Regions from separate parts of the Streptomyces sp. NBC_00457 genome, predicted to be linked through region 1. Evidence: riboswitches for the same ligand, from Rfam matches in the RefSeq annotation. Region 1 holds a riboswitch; the other holds the start of a gene.

Region 1 (7,456 bases):
CTGCAGCCAACAAAGAGTCCCGCGACCGCGGGAAGGCACCGGGCGGCGAGCGCGTAGCCGACTGGGCCGACGGCCGGCTGGGGATCTACTCCCTCGCCAAGACCAACATGCGCAAGATCTTTCCCGACCACTGGTCGTTCATGCTGGGCGAGATCTGCCTGTACAGCTTCATCATCATCATCCTCACGGGTGTGTATCTGACGCTGTTCTTCCACCCGTCGATGAACGAGGTGGAGTACCACGGCAGTTACGTCCCGATGCAGGGCCAGCTGATGAGTGAGGCGTTCGCCTCGACCCTGCACATCTCCTTCGATGTGCGCGGTGGTCTGCTCATCCGGCAGATCCACCACTGGGCGGCGCTGATCTTCCTGGCCGGCATGTTCGTGCACATGATGCGCGTGTTCTTCACGGGCGCGTTCCGCAAGCCGCGTGAGATCAACTGGCTGTTCGGCTTCCTGCTGTTCGTCCTGGGCATGTTCACCGGCTTCACCGGTTACTCGCTCCCGGACGACCTGCTCTCCGGCACCGGTGTCCGCTTCATGGAGGGCGCGATCCTGTCCGTGCCGATCGTCGGCACGTATCTGTCGTTCTTCCTCTTCGGCGGGGAGTTCCCGGGCGGCGACTTCGTGGCCCGCTTCTACTCGATCCACATCCTGCTGCTGCCGGGCATCATGCTCGGCCTGGTGGTCGGCCATCTGATCCTGGTCTTCTACCACAAGCACACGCAGTTCGCGGGCCCCGGCCGCACCAACAAGAACGTCGTCGGCATGCCGCTGCTGCCGGTCTACATGGCCAAGGCCGGAGGCTTCTTCTTCCTGGTCTTCGGTGTCATCGCGGTCGTCTCGGCGATCGCCACGATCAACCCGATCTGGGCCCTGGGCCCCTACCGTCCGGACCAGGTCTCCACCGGCGCCCAGCCCGACTGGTACATGGGCTTCTCCGAGGGTCTGATCCGGGTGATGCCTGGCTGGGAGGTCAACTTCTGGGGGCACACGCTCGTCCTGGGCGTGTTCATCCCGCTGATCATCTTCCCGCTGGTGCTGGTCGCGATCGCGGTCTACCCGTTCATCGAGTCCTGGGTCACCGGCGACAAGCGCGAGCACCACATCCTGGACCGCCCGCGCAACGCGCCGACCCGTACGGCCTTCGGCGTCGCGTGGATCACCTGGTACATGGTGCTGCTGATCGGTGGTGGAAACGACCTCTGGGCCACCCACTTCCATCTGTCGATCAACGCGATCACCTGGTTCGTCCGGATCGGGTTCTTCGTCGCCCCGGTGCTCGCGTTCGTGATCACCAAGCGGATCTGCCTCGGCCTCCAGCGCCGGGACAGGGAGAAGGTGCTGCACGGCCGCGAGTCGGGCATCATCAAGCGCCTGCCGCACGGTGAGTTCATCGAGGTGCACGAGCCGCTCAGCCAGGACGCGCTGTACACCCTCACCGCGCACGAGCAGTACGAGCCGGCCGAGATCGGCCCGACGGTCGACGAGAACGGTGTCGAGCGCAAGGTGAAGGGCTCCCAGAAGCTGCGCGCGAAGCTGAGCAAGGCGTACTACGGCGAGGAAGCCCAGATTCCCAAGCCGTCGGTCGAGGAGTACAAGGAGATCACGAGCGGCCACGGCCACCACTGACGCTCCGCTGGTGCCGGGTTGTGTCGGTTGTTGTCTGCGGGTTCGTTGTGGCTGGTCGCGCAGTTCCCCGCGCCCCTGAAGGGGCGCGGCCGAACCGCGGACTCGCCAGGACCGCTGGCCACGCCACGGTTGAAGGGCCCCCGTCCGGTCTTCGGACGGGGGCCCTTCGTCGTGCCCGCGGCTGGATAGGGTGGGAGCACACTTTTCTACGACCCACAGGAGCGGCTATGAGCGCTGTGACCCCCGCTGGAGGCGACATCGCGGCGGGCCGTTCCTGGCCTGAGGTGCTGAACGGTCTGCTGTCCGGGCGCGACCAGGACGCCGACGCCACGTTCTGGGCGCTGGACCAGATCATGCGCGGCGAGGCCACCGACGCCCAGATCGCCGGGTTCGTGGTGGCGCTGCGGGCCAAGGGGGAGACCGTCGAGGAGATCACCGGCCTGGTCCGGGCGATGTACGAGCACGCGAACGTGATCGAAGTGTCGGGGCCGACCGTCGACATCGTCGGCACCGGTGGCGACGGCGCCAAGACGGTGAACATCTCCACGATGTCCTCGATCGTGATCGCCGGCACCGGCGCGAAGGTCGTCAAGCACGGCAACCGGGCCGCGTCCTCCGCGTCCGGTGCCTCGGACGTCCTGGGCAAGCTCGGCGTCAACCTGGAGCTGACCCCGCAGCGGGTGGCCGAGGTGGCCGAGGAGGCCGGGATCACGTTCTGCTTCGCGATCAAGTTTCACCCGGCGCTGCGTCATGTGGGCGCCGCCCGTGGCCAGTTGGGCATCCGCACGGTCTTCAACGTGCTCGGTCCGTTGACCAACCCCGCCCGGGTGCGGGCCCAGGCGGTCGGGGTCGCCGACCCGCGCATGGCGCCGATCGTCGCCGGAGTCTTCGCCGAGCGCGGCAATTCCTCGCTGGTCTTCCGCGGTGACGACGGCCTCGACGAGCTGACGACCACCGCCACCTCCCGGGTGTGGGTCGTACGCGACGGCAAAGTCACCGAGGAGACCTTCGACCCGCGGGACGTAGGCATCGACCTGGTCCCGGTCGAGGCGTTGCGGGGCGGGGATCCGGCCCACAACGCCGATGTCGCCAGGCAGTTGCTGAACGGTGAGACGGGGCCCGTCCGGGACGCCGTACTGCTGAACTCGGCGGCGGCCCTGGTGGCGCTGGAGCCGACGGAGGCGCCGTTGGCCGAGCAGCTGCGGGTCGGTATGGCGAAGGCCGCCGAGTCGATCGACTCCGGGGCAGCGAAGCTGACGCTGGAGCGCTGGGTGGCCGCGAGCCACAAGTAGCGCGAAACGCAAGGAGACGTCCCGCGATCCGGACACGGGTTGCGGGACGTCGATCATTTGACGTAATTTCCTGCCCAGGTCATGAGTGACAGTCATGAGGCCCCGGCCGACTGTCCGGCAACCCTCCGTCCGTGGCGGGGTGCCCCGGGTGAAGACCAGGCCGTGAGCAGCAAGGCTCACGGCAAGCGCGGACCCCTCGCGATACACCAGGGGTCCTGGGTCGATCGAGGGAGTCTTCCGTGAGCAAGCGAATGCGATAGGGCCGCAGAGCCCCGCCTCCGCACACCTTCTTCTCTTCTCGCCCACCCCTCACGGGAGTTCCGTCATGTCTGTCTCCACCGCTGCCCTCGACCGATCAGTTTGTACTCCGCTGCCCGTTCTCGGCCGGGATGTCACCGTCCCGCTCGTCACCGGCGGCGAGGTCACCTACGCCGCGCTCGACTACGCGGCCAGCGCCCCCGCCCTCCAGCGCGTCTGGGACGACGTGGCGGCGTACGCGCCGTACTACGGCAGCGTGCACCGCGGCGCCGGCTACCTCTCCCAGCTGTCCACCGACCTCTTCGAGAACGCCCGCGCCACGGTGGCCGAGTTCCTCGACTGCCGCGCCGACGACCAGCTGGTCTTCACCCGCTCCACCACCGACTCGCTCAACCTGCTCGCCGCCGCGCTCCCCGCCGAGTGCCAGGTCTTCGTCTTCGAGACCGAGCACCACGCCTCCCTGCTGCCGTGGCAGAACGCCCACGTCAGCTACCTCAATGCGCCGCGCACCCCGCGCCAGGCCGTCGAGACCCTGGAGCGCGCCCTCGCCGACCGGACTGCATCCATTCAAGGGGGCGACGACCCGGCCCTGGTCTGTGTCACCGGCGCCTCGAACGTCACCGGCGAGCTGTGGCCCGTACGAGAGCTGGCGGCCGTGGCGCACGCGCACGGCGCGCGGATCGTCCTGGACGCCGCCCAGCTGGCCCCGCACCACCCGGTCTCCGTGCAGGACCTCGACGTCGACTGGGTCGCGTTCTCCGGGCACAAGCTGTACGCCCCCTTCGGCTCCGGCGTCCTGGCCGGCCGGGCCGACTGGCTGCGTGCGGCCGAGCCGTATCTCGCGGGCGGCGGCGCCAGCCGGAAGGTCACCCGGCGCACGGACGGGGGAGTGGACGTGGAGTGGCACGACACGGCCGCCCGGCACGAGGCGGGCTCCCCGAACGTCATCGGCGCCTACTCCATCGCCTCCGCCTGCAAGGCCCTGACGGAGGCGGGCTTCGACACCCTGGTGGCCCGTGAACAGCAGCTGATCGCGCAGGTCAGGGAAGGCCTCGCCGAGGTCCCGGAAGTGCGCGTCCTCTCCCTCTTCGGCGACGACGCCCCCCGCGTCGGCGTCCTCTCCTTCGTCGTCGACGGCTGGAACAGCTCGCACTTCGCCGCCGCCCTCTCCGCCGAGTACGGCATCGGCGTCCGCGACGGCCTGTTCTGCGCCCACCCGCTGGTCCGCACCCTGCTCGGCAGCGACCCGCAGACCCAGGGCGAGTGCGGCGCCCCCGAGGCCGCGCCCGGCGAGAAGTCCCTCAACGCCATCCGGGTTAGCTTCGGCGCGGGCACGCCGGACGAGCATGTCGAGCGTTTCTTGACGGCCGTCAAGGAGCTCGTGCGGGACGGTGCCCAGTGGAACTACCGTACGGAGGAGGGGCGTTGCGTTCCCGACACCTCCGCGTGAACCGGTAGCCGGGCGCCCAGCAGGATCATTCTCAGCGCGCGCTCGGTGGGTCGGTGAGCAGTTCCGAAGCCCGCACCAGCGCCTCGGCCAGAGCCATCGGCGCCGGCAGGATCCCGCTGCACGCGTCCACGCCCGGCACCTCGTGCGCGCCCTCCCCGAGGGTGCCCGCCAGCGCGAGCACCGGGCGTCCGTGCAGCTTGGCCCGCCGCGCCACCTTGGCGGGGACCTTCCCGCGCGGCGTCTGGTGGTCCAGGGCGCCCTCGGCGGTGACCACCAGGTCGGCGCGGGCCAGCCGGGCGTCCAGGTCGAGGTGGTCGAGCAGGACGTCGAAGCGGGGCAGCAGACGGGCGCCGAGGGCGGCGAGACCGGCGCCCAGGCCACCGGAGGCGCCGGTGCCGGGACCGCCGTACAGATCGGTGCCGGTGACGGCCAGGTCGCGGGTGGGGACCTCGGCCCAGTTCTCCAGGCCGGCCGACAACTCCTCCACCTGCGCGGGCGTCGCCCCCTTCTGCGGTCCGAAGACACGGGCCACGCCCCGCTCTCCGCACAGCACGTTGTACGGGTTGCAGGCGACGAGCAGCTCGACCTGTCGCAGGCGCGGGTCGAGGCCGGACCCGTCGATCCGGCGCAGGCGGCTCAACTCACGGCCACCGTGGGGGAGTTCGAGCCCGTCCGCGTCCAGCAGCCGGGCCCCGAGCGCCTGCAGCGCGCCCGCGCCCCCGTCCGACGTACCTGAGTCGCCGCAGCCGACCAGGATCCGCCGTACGCCGGTGTCGAGCGCGGCGCGGATCAGCTCGCCGACGCCGTACGTCGTGGTGGCGCCCGGGTCGCGCAGGGCGCCGGGGACGAGGGAGAGGCCGGCCACCGCGGCCATTTCCACGACCGCCGTGTCCCCGGAGCCGAGCAGCGCGAAGTGGGTGCCGAGGGTTTCGCCCACCGGGCCCGTGGCGGGCAGCGCGACGAGCCGCCCCCCGGTCGCGGCGGCCAGCGCGGCCGCGGTCCCCTCGCCGCCGTCCACCAGGGGGATGAGGTCGAGGCCGACGTCCGGGAGCACCCGCTGGACACCGTCCGCGATGGCGTCGGCGGCGGCCTGAGCGGACAGGGACTCCTTGAAACCGCTGGGCGCTACGACGACTCGGGTCAGCATGGGATCTCCTAAGCGTCTTGGGGAATTCGGGTGCGGAACCGCGCCCCGCAAGGGGCGCGGGGCTGTATTGGATTTGCGGCTGCCGCCGCGCGAGCGCGACCAGCCCCCACCGGCCCGCGGCGAACGAACCGCATATCCAGCGGAGCGCCTAGCGGGTGAGCGGGACGCCGAGCAGTGGCCATGCCGCGACGGCGAAGAGCAGGACGAGCGCTGCCGTCAGGGGTGCCAGGACGGCGGACAGACGTAGCAGGTCGCGGGGTGTGTAGGTGGGGGTGCCGGGGATCTCCGCGAAGAGCGTGACCGGCTTGGCCGAGGCCCGGAGCGTGTGGCAGAAGCCCGCGGCGGCGGTGGACGCCAGCGCGGCGGCGACCGGGTTGACCCCGGCGCCGACGGAGGCCGCCACGACCAGCGGGACCAGCACCGACGAACGGGCCGAGCGTGACTGGAGGACCAGGTGCGCGGCCGTGCTGACCGCGATCACGACCGCCAGGAAGACGGTCGGGGTGACCCCCGCGGGCAGCCCCGAGACCAGCCACTTCGCCGCGCCCGAGTCGGTGAGCGCGACGCCCATCGCCATGGTCGCCGCCATGAACAGCAGCAGTGACCACGGCACCGTCTTCAGGGCGTCCTTCAGGCGTACGGTGCCCAGCGCGGGCGAGGCCGCCACGATCGCGCCGATCAGCGCGACGACCGCGGGCGGCACCCGGTGCAGCGGCTCACAGCACCACAGCACCACAGCAGCACGACCGTGCCGAGCAGCAGCGCGCACCGCGTCTCGGCCTGTGTCCAGGGACCGGTGACCGGGGTGTCGGTGTGCCGCTGGATCTCTTCGGCGGTGATGTGCACGGGCCCCCGGCGGTCCGTGCGGCGGGTGGTCGTCAGCAGGACGGCCTCCGCGGCCAGGTGGGAGGAGGCCACGGCCAGCGGCAGCCCCAGCAGCCACTCGGTGAACCCGATCCGCTCGCCGGCCGCCTCCCACAGCACCGACACGGTGATCAGATGTGCGCCGGCCCCGATCAGTGTCGCCACCGCCGACAGAAGGATCACGGTCGGGAACAGCAGCGCCAGCATCACGACCAGTCGTTTCCGGTCGGCGAGCGCCTTGGCGAGGGCGAGGAAGACCGGGAGCGCGAGCGCCGCCCGGCCCGAGGTCGCCGGTACCGCGAACGCCGTGACCACCAGCGCGGCCGTCGTCAGATGCACCAGCTGCCTCACCGTGCGGGCCCCGCCCACCAGGAACGCCGCCGCCCGCCCGGCGAGCCCGGTCCGGGCCACCGCCGCCGCCAGCACGAAGGCACAGATCAGCAGCCACACCGTGGAGTCGCCGAGGGTGCCGAACAGGGTGTCGCTGCTGATCACCCCGGTGACCGTGAGGGCGAGTCCGGCGCCCAGCGCGATGTACGTGTCGTCGATCGGCGTACCGATCCAGGCGCATGTCGCCAGCGCGAACACGACGAGGGTCAGCCGTGCCTCCCCGCCGAGACCGGGGAAGTTGCCCGGGACCGCGAGCAGCGCGCAGAGGGACAGCGCCACGCACAGGGCGGTGGTGAGGCGGAGGTTCAGGGTCACGTCATCGAGAGTTCACCCGGGCCGTGAGTCTCCGATGAGCCGTGGATGAAGGGAACTTCACGCGGGCAGCCGGTACCCCATGCCCCGGACCGTCTCCAGCCGCTCGGCA
Region 2 (7,456 bases), 1.8 Mb from region 1:
TTGGTGATGACGACCTTGCGGGCGCGGCCCAGGAGGTCCAGGGTCGCGTTCTCCAGCTTGAGGCCGACCTCCTCGGAGATGACCTCGCCGCCCGTGAGGATGGCGATGTCGCCGAGCATGGCCTTGCGGCGGTCACCGAAGCCCGGAGCCTTGACGGCGACGGACTTGAAGGTGCCGCGGATCTTGTTGACGACCAGGGTCGACAGAGCCTCGCCCTCGACGTCCTCGGCGATGATCAGCAGCGGCTTGCCCGACTGCATGACCTTCTCCAGGAGCGGGAGCAGGTCCTTGACCGAGGAGATCTTGGAGTTGGCGATCAGGATGTACGGGTCGTCGAGGACGGCCTCCATACGCTCCATGTCGGTGGCGAAGTACGCCGAGATGTAGCCCTTGTCGAAGCGCATACCCTCGGTGAGCTCCAGCTCCAGACCGAAGGTCTGGGACTCCTCGACGGTGATGACGCCTTCCTTGCCGACCTTGTCCATGGCCTCGGCGATGAGCTCGCCGATCTGGGTGTCGGCGGCGGAGATGGAGGCGGTCGAAGCGATCTGCTCCTTGGTCTCCACGTCCTTGGCCTGGTCGAGCAGGGCAGCGGAGACGGCCTCGACGGCCTTCTCGATACCGCGCTTGAGGGCCATCGGGTTGGCGCCTGCGGCTACGTTGCGCAGGCCTTCCTTGACCAGGGCCTGAGCGAGCACGGTCGCCGTGGTCGTACCGTCGCCGGCGACGTCGTCCGTCTTCTTGGCGACTTCCTTGACCAGCTCGGCGCCGATCTTCTCGTACGGGTCCTCGAGCTCGATCTCCTTGGCGATGGAAACACCATCGTTGGTGATCGTGGGGGCGCCCCACTTCTTCTCGAGGACGACGTTCCGGCCCTTGGGGCCAAGGGTGACCTTGACGGCGTCGGCGAGCTGGTTCATCCCGCGCTCGAGACCGCGCCGTGCCTCCTCGTCGAACGCGATGATCTTGGCCATGTGAAGTGGTCCTCCCGGACTGGGGTGGATTGCTCCGGACCGCGCTGGCGCCCGCGACGGACGGCTCGCCTGCCTGTGGTTCCTTGCCCCACCCGGCCTGCGGGCCTCACCGACCCGGTCCTGGTTGTCACTCTCACCTTCAGAGTGCTAACGCCAATGATTAGCACTCGCCCATGCCGAGTGCAAGCGCTCCTCAGTGATCCTCAGGCGGGACAAGGGGTCCGGGACCTGCTCCGGACATGCCGGAGGGCTCGCAACCCATGACTCCCCATGGGAAACGAGCCCTCCGAAGTTGAACCAAAGAACGTCGCTGCAGTCAGTCGGCGCGTGCTTCAGCTGGTCGCGAGACGGACCATGTCCGCCTGCGGCCCCTTCTGGCCCTGCGAGATCTCGAAATCGACTCGCTGACCTTCTTCCAGGGTGCGGTAGCCGTCCATCTGAATCGCGCTGTAGTGGACGAATACATCCGCACCACCGTCGACCGCGATGAAGCCGTACCCCTTCTCCGCGTTGAACCACTTGACGGTGCCCTGAGCCATGCCTAACTCCCCTATTACTGGCCCTTGCACAGATCCACACTTCGCGGATCCGGGTCAGACCTCACCCCCCACGGTTGGGGGCGTGCGCCGGAACGCGTCGACCGCGGCTGAATGTATCTGTCCAACTGCCGTCTGCAACAGGTCAATCGGACGAGAAATCCGGGCGCGACCGGTCGGCGAAATGGGGAGAATTTGTGTAAATCCAGGGCAAGTCGGACCCAATAAAGGGAGCGAATGACGCAAAAGGCCCGCGTACTTTGGCTACTTCTTGTCGGCCGTGCGGGCGGAACTCATATGCGCGCGGCATGAAAGCCCGAGCAGGTTCCCCAACTGTACCGTGCTCAACCATAGAGAATGGCCCCCTCCGCTTCTCTCACGGAGGGGGCCATTCGATGAACAATGCGTGATTCAGCCGCCCGCGACCGCCGGAATGATCGAGACACCGGCCCCGTCCGGCGTCGCCGTCTCCAGCCCCTGCTCGAACCGGACGTCGTCGTCATTGACGTACACGTTGACGAACCGCCGCAGCTTCCCCTGGTCGTCGAGGATGCGGGCGGCGATGCCGGTGTGGTTCTTCTCCAGGTCGGAGATGACGTCGGCGAGGGTGCTGCCTTCGGCGGAGACCTCGGCCGCACCGCCGGTGTAGGTGCGCAGGATGGTAGGGATGCGGACGCTAACGCTCATGACTTGGACCTCCGGTCAGTACAGCGCCCCTTCAGGGGCGCGGGGAACTGCGCGACCAGCCCCCACCGGCCCGCAGACGAACAACAGCTCAGCCGAGACCAGCGTCCCGGAACGACTCCAGGTTGGGACGAATGGTCGCAGTCAGCCCCGTACCGGCCACCGCGTCCAGCGTCTTGAGACCATCACCGGTGTTGAGGACCACAGTGGTGAGGGTCGGGTCGAGGACACCGTCCTCGATGAGCTTCTTCGCGACGCCCACCGTCACGCCACCGGCGGTCTCCGCGAAGATGCCTTCCGTCCGCGCCAGCAACTTGATCGCATCGACGACCTGCTCGTCCGTCACGTCCTCCACCGCACCGCCGGTACGGCGAGCGATGTCCAGGACATAGGGACCGTCCGCCGGGTTACCGATCGCCAGCGACTTGGCGATCGTGTTCGGCTTCTGCGGCCGTACGACGTCGTGCCCGCCCTTGAAGGCGACGGACACCGGCGAGCAGCCCTCGGCCTGCGCGCCGAAGATCTTGTACGGCTTGTCCTCGACGAGCCCGAGCTTGATCAGCTCCTGCAGACCCTTGTCGATCTTCGTGAGCTGCGAGCCGGAGGCGATGGGGACGACGAGCTGGTCGGGCAGCTGCCAGCCGAGCTGCTCGCAGATCTCGTACGCCAGGGTCTTGGACCCTTCCGCGTAGTACGGCCGCAGGTTGACGTTGACGAAGCCCCAGCCCTCGCCGGCCGGGTCGCCGATCAGTTCGGAGCAGAAGCGGTTCACGTCGTCGTAGTTGCCCTCGATGCCGACGAGCTCACCGCCGTAGACCGCGGCCATGACGACCTTGCCCTGCTCCAGGTCGTGCGGGATGAACACGCAGGAGCGGAAGCCGGCGCGGGCCGCCGCGGCGCCCACCGCACCGGCCAGGTTGCCCGTGGAGGAGCAGGACAGGGTGGTGAAGTTGAACGCACGCGCGGCCTCGATGGCCTGGGCGACGACGCGGTCCTTGAAGGAGTGCGTCGGGTTGCCGGAGTCGTCCTTGATGAAGAGCTTGCCGGCGTCGACACCCAGCTCGCGCGCGAGGTTGTCGGCCTTGACGAGCTTGGTCCAGCCCGGGTTGATGTTGGGCTTGTCGGCCACGTCCGCGGGGACGGGCAGCAGCGGTGCGTACCGCCAGATGTTCGCGGGTCCCGCCTCGATCTGCTTGCGGAGCTCTTCGGCGTCGTAGGCCGAGAAGTCGTAGGCGATCTCGAGCGGGCCGAAACACTCCTCGCAGGCGAAGACCGGGCCGAGGGGTACTCGGTGACCGCATTCGCGGCACGAGAGCGCCGCGGCGGGGCCGAGGTCGACGGCGGGGGTGGTGCTTGCAACTGTCTGCGCAGCCATGTGAGGCGAGGCCCTTTCTCCTCATCTTCCTCACGACGCATCTCGCCGTGAGACGGATTTGGCACCTTCCCTAGCCGGGAGCCTCGCGGAGAACGATCAACACTGATCTACGAGTACCGACTGGAGGGTTGCCGGGGCTTCAACGGGCCGTATCCCTCTGCCCCTCTGGATGAGCGGTATTTAGTTGTAGACGCAAACGACCCCCGACATGCGATGGTCATCAGCGTTGTTCAAGACTGTAACCGAAGGCCAGGACAGTTGAGATAGTCGTCCGAACCGCGAGATGGATCACACACCTCTAGTCGTGATCCGCGACAGTGAGGAGCCGCTTACTGTGCTGGAAGAAGTCGAGCGCTGGTTGAGCGCACGCTCCTGGTCCCTGACCGATCGCCCGCTGCACAAGATCCTGGCCGCGAAACGCGCCACGGGACAGACCGTCAGTGTCGTGCTGCCCGCGCTCAACGAGGAGGAGACGGTCGGCGAGATCGTCGCCGTGATCCGTCACGACCTCATGCAGCAGGTCCCGCTCGTCGACGAGATCGTCGTAGTCGACTCGGGATCGACCGACCGCACCTCCGAGGTGGCCGCCGCCGCGGGCGCCCGGGTCGTCCACCGCGACGACATCCTGCCGCGCATACCGGCCGTCCCCGGCAAGGGCGAGGTCCTGTGGCGCTCGCTCCTCGTCACCAGCGGTGACATCGTCTGCTTCATCGACGCGGACCTGAAGGAGTTCTCGTCGGACTTCGTCACCGGCATCGTCGGCCCGCTGCTCACCGACCCGGAGGTCGACCTCGTCAAGGGGATGTACGACCGTCCGCTCGGCGGCGCGGCGGGCCAGGGCGGCCGGGTGACGGAACTGATGGCCCGCCCCCTGCTGAACATGCACTGGCCGCAGCTGGCCGGATTCGTCCAGCCGCTGGGCGGTGAGTACGCGGCCCGCCGCTCCCTGCTGGAACAGCTCCCGTTCCCCGTCGGCTACGGCGTGGAGCTGGGCATGCTGGTCGACGCCCTGCATCTGGTGGGCCTGGACGCCCTCGCCCAGGTCGACATCGGCGTCCGCAAGCACCGGCACCAGGACGGCCAGGCCCTGGGCCGGATGTCGGCCGCGATCTACCGCACGGCCCAGCTCAGGCTGGCCCGCGGCCATCTGATCCGCCCCTCCCTCACCCAGTTCGAACGGAGCGAGGACGGATTCGAACCCCGCACCTACTCCGTGGATACGGAGGAACGGCCTCCGATGGCCGACATCACCGAGTACCAGTCCCGCAAAGCGGCATAAACGTGCGCGTGGCGTAACGGAACGCGCCGGTTGTATACCGCTGAGCCGCACGTTTGAGCGGTTCTGGCCTGGGCTAGGTTGTGGCGTATGGCTGCAACTTTCGGTGCTGCGCAGGTACTGGTCGCCTCCAACCGCGGCCCCGTCTCGTACGGGGTCCGGGAGGACGGCTCGCTGCACGCCAAACGCGGCGGCGGCGGGCTGGTGTCCGGTCTCTCCGCGATCGGGTCGGACGCGGACGCCCTGTGGGTCTGCTCGGCCCTCGGCGACGGCGACCGCGAGGCGGTACGGCGCGGAGTCGGCGAGTCCGGTGTACGGATGCTGGACATTCCGGCCGACGTGCACGCGGACGCGTACAACGGCATCGCGAACTCGGTCCTCTGGTTCGTCCACCACCTGCTGTACCAAACGCCGCTGGAGCCGGTCTTCGACGCGGAGTTCCGGCGCCAGTGGGAGTCGTACGTCCGCTACAACCGCGCGTTCGCCGAGGCGCTGGCCGAGGAGGCGGGGGCCTCAGCGGCGGTGCTGGTGCAGGACTACCACCTGACGCTGGTGCCGGGCATGCTCCGCGAACTCCGCCCCGACCTGCGGATCGGCCACTTCTCGCACACGCCGTGGGCGCCGGTGGAGTACTTCCGCATGCTGCCGGACGACATCGCCGAGCAGGTGCTGCGCGGGATGCTCGGCGCCGACCGGCTGGGCTTCCTCACCCACCGCTGGGCCGACGCGTTCACCGCGTGCGCCGAGGTCCTCGTCGGCGGGCTCGGCGACACCCGCATCGGCGTGCACGGGCTGGGCGCCGACGCCGACTTCCTGCGCCGGCGCTCGCACGAGACCGACGTCGAGGAACGGATGGCCGCGCTGCGGGCCGAGATCGGCCCGGGCCGCCAGACCATCGTCCGGGTCGACCGCACCGAGCTGTCCAAGAACATCGTGCGCGGCCTGCTGGCGTACCGGCAGCTCCTCGACGACCACCCCGAGCTGCGCGGGCGGGTCGTCCATGTCGCGTTCGCGTATCCGTCGCGGCAGGATCTCGCCGTCTACCGGGAGTACACGGCCGAGGTGCAGCGGGTCGCGGAGGAGATCAACTCCGCGTACGGAACACCGGACTGGACGCCGGTCGTGCTGCACGTGAAGGACGACTTCGCCCGCTCTCTGGCTGCCTACCGGCTCGCGGACGTAGCCCTCGTCAACCCGATCCGCGACGGCATGAACCTGGTCGCCAAGGAGATGCCGGTCGTCTCCGACGAGGGCTGCGTACTGGTGCTTTCGCGGGAGGCGGGGGCGTACGAGGAGCTGGGCGAGGACGCGATCACCGTGAACCCGTACGACGTGACGGGCACGGCCGAGGCGTTGTACGAGGCGTTGACGATGCCGGCCGGGGAGCGGGGCGAGCGGACGAAGCGGCTGGCGGCGGCAGCGACTGCACTGCCGCCGGCGCAGTGGTTCCTGGATCAGCTGAACGCCCTACCCGATACGGGCCGCCAGCTCCGCCAGTAGTCGCACGACCCCCGCCGGACCGTCCACCACCACGTCCGCCCGTTCCCTCAGCTCGGTCACCTCGTCGCTGCCGCTGCACACCAGCAGGCCGGGGGTGCCGTCGGAGCGGAGCTTGTCGATGGCGGCGTAGGCGGGAAGGTCGCCGAGGTCGTCGCCGGCGTAGAGGACGGACTCGGCGCCGATGTCGCGAGCGTGGTCGGTCAGGGCCACACCCTTGTCCATGCCCCGCGGGCGGAGTTCGAGGACCAGGCGACCCGGCTCGACGATCAGGCCGTTGCGGGTGGCGAGGTCAGCGAGCGGCTCGCGGAGTGCCTCGAAGGCGGCCTGGGGATCGTCGGCACGGCGCGTGTGCACGGCGACGGCCTGGCCACCCTTCTCCTCGACCCAGGCGTTGGTCCCGTCCAGAAGCGGCGGCAGCTCCGCGCGGACGGCGGCGACCCCGGGATGCGCCGGAGGGGCGGTGACGGCATCAGTGACGGCATCCCAGCGCTCGGCACCGTAGTGGCCGAGGACCACGAGATGTTCCAGCCCGGCAACCCCGGAGAAGCCGCCGTACCGGACGGCGACCTCCGCCGGGCGCCCGGTGATCACCGCAACACCGGCCACCTTCGGCGCCAGCGCGGCCAACACCGGCACCGCCCCCGGATGCGCCCGCGCCCGCTCCGGATCCGCCACGATCGGCGCGAGCGTCCCATCGAAGTCAAGAGCGATCATCGCCGCGCCGGGCCGCTGGAGGATAGCGGCGAGACCGGCGCGGCCGGCTTGGGTGACGGGGGTCGACAAGGAATCCGCGGGGCTACCCATAGGGCAACCCTATCCAGAGAGGCCGACTGCAACGCCCCTTTAGGGGCGCGGGGAACTGCGCGACCAGCCCCCACCGCCCCGCAGACGAACACATGCCGACGGACCCCTCACCGTTCCGCCCGCCGCGCATCCCGCACCCGCCGCAGCCGATTCACGGTCACCGGGTCATGAGCAAGCGCCCGAGGGTCATCCAGCAGCGCATTCAACAGCTGGAAATACCGCACCGGCGCCAACCCCAGCTCCTCCCGTATCGCCCGCTCCTTCGCCCCCGGCCCCGGAAAACCCCGGCGCTCGAGCGCAAGGATGT

What was found. Region 1 has a riboswitch for S-adenosylmethionine ahead of OG828_RS35755 (aminotransferase class V-fold PLP-dependent enzyme). Riboswitches for the same ligand answer to the same signal wherever they lie in the genome.
Region 2: linked by a shared signal. The riboswitch ahead of thrC (threonine synthase) and the one ahead of OG828_RS35755 (aminotransferase class V-fold PLP-dependent enzyme) in region 1 are both predicted to bind S-adenosylmethionine.

What each region holds. Positions count from the first base shown of each region.
Region 1 is NZ_CP107905.1:7,831,343-7,838,798, forward strand. Features, by position in the region: gene qcrB (cytochrome bc1 complex cytochrome b subunit) at 1-1,631, shown strand, start outside; gene trpD (anthranilate phosphoribosyltransferase) at 1,859-2,923, shown strand; SAM riboswitch class IV at 3,001-3,117, shown strand; gene OG828_RS35755 (aminotransferase class V-fold PLP-dependent enzyme) at 3,249-4,631, shown strand; partial or broken gene OG828_RS35760 (glycerate kinase) at 4,586-5,778, opposite strand; partial or broken gene OG828_RS35765 (SLC13 family permease) at 5,927-7,347, opposite strand; partial or broken gene OG828_RS35770 (winged helix-turn-helix domain-containing protein) at 7,405-7,456, opposite strand, start outside.
Region 2 is NZ_CP107905.1:6,008,097-6,015,552, reverse strand. Features, by position in the region: gene groL (chaperonin GroEL) at 1-974, opposite strand, end outside; gene OG828_RS27480 (cold-shock protein) at 1,307-1,513, opposite strand; gene OG828_RS27475 (MoaD/ThiS family protein) at 1,922-2,197, opposite strand; gene thrC (threonine synthase) at 2,286-3,569, opposite strand; SAM riboswitch class I at 3,588-3,745, opposite strand; gene OG828_RS27465 (glucosyl-3-phosphoglycerate synthase) at 3,904-4,848, shown strand; gene OG828_RS27460 (alpha,alpha-trehalose-phosphate synthase (UDP-forming)) at 4,936-6,345, shown strand; gene otsB (trehalose-phosphatase) at 6,313-7,149, opposite strand; gene OG828_RS27450 (DUF3263 domain-containing protein) at 7,257-7,456, opposite strand, start outside.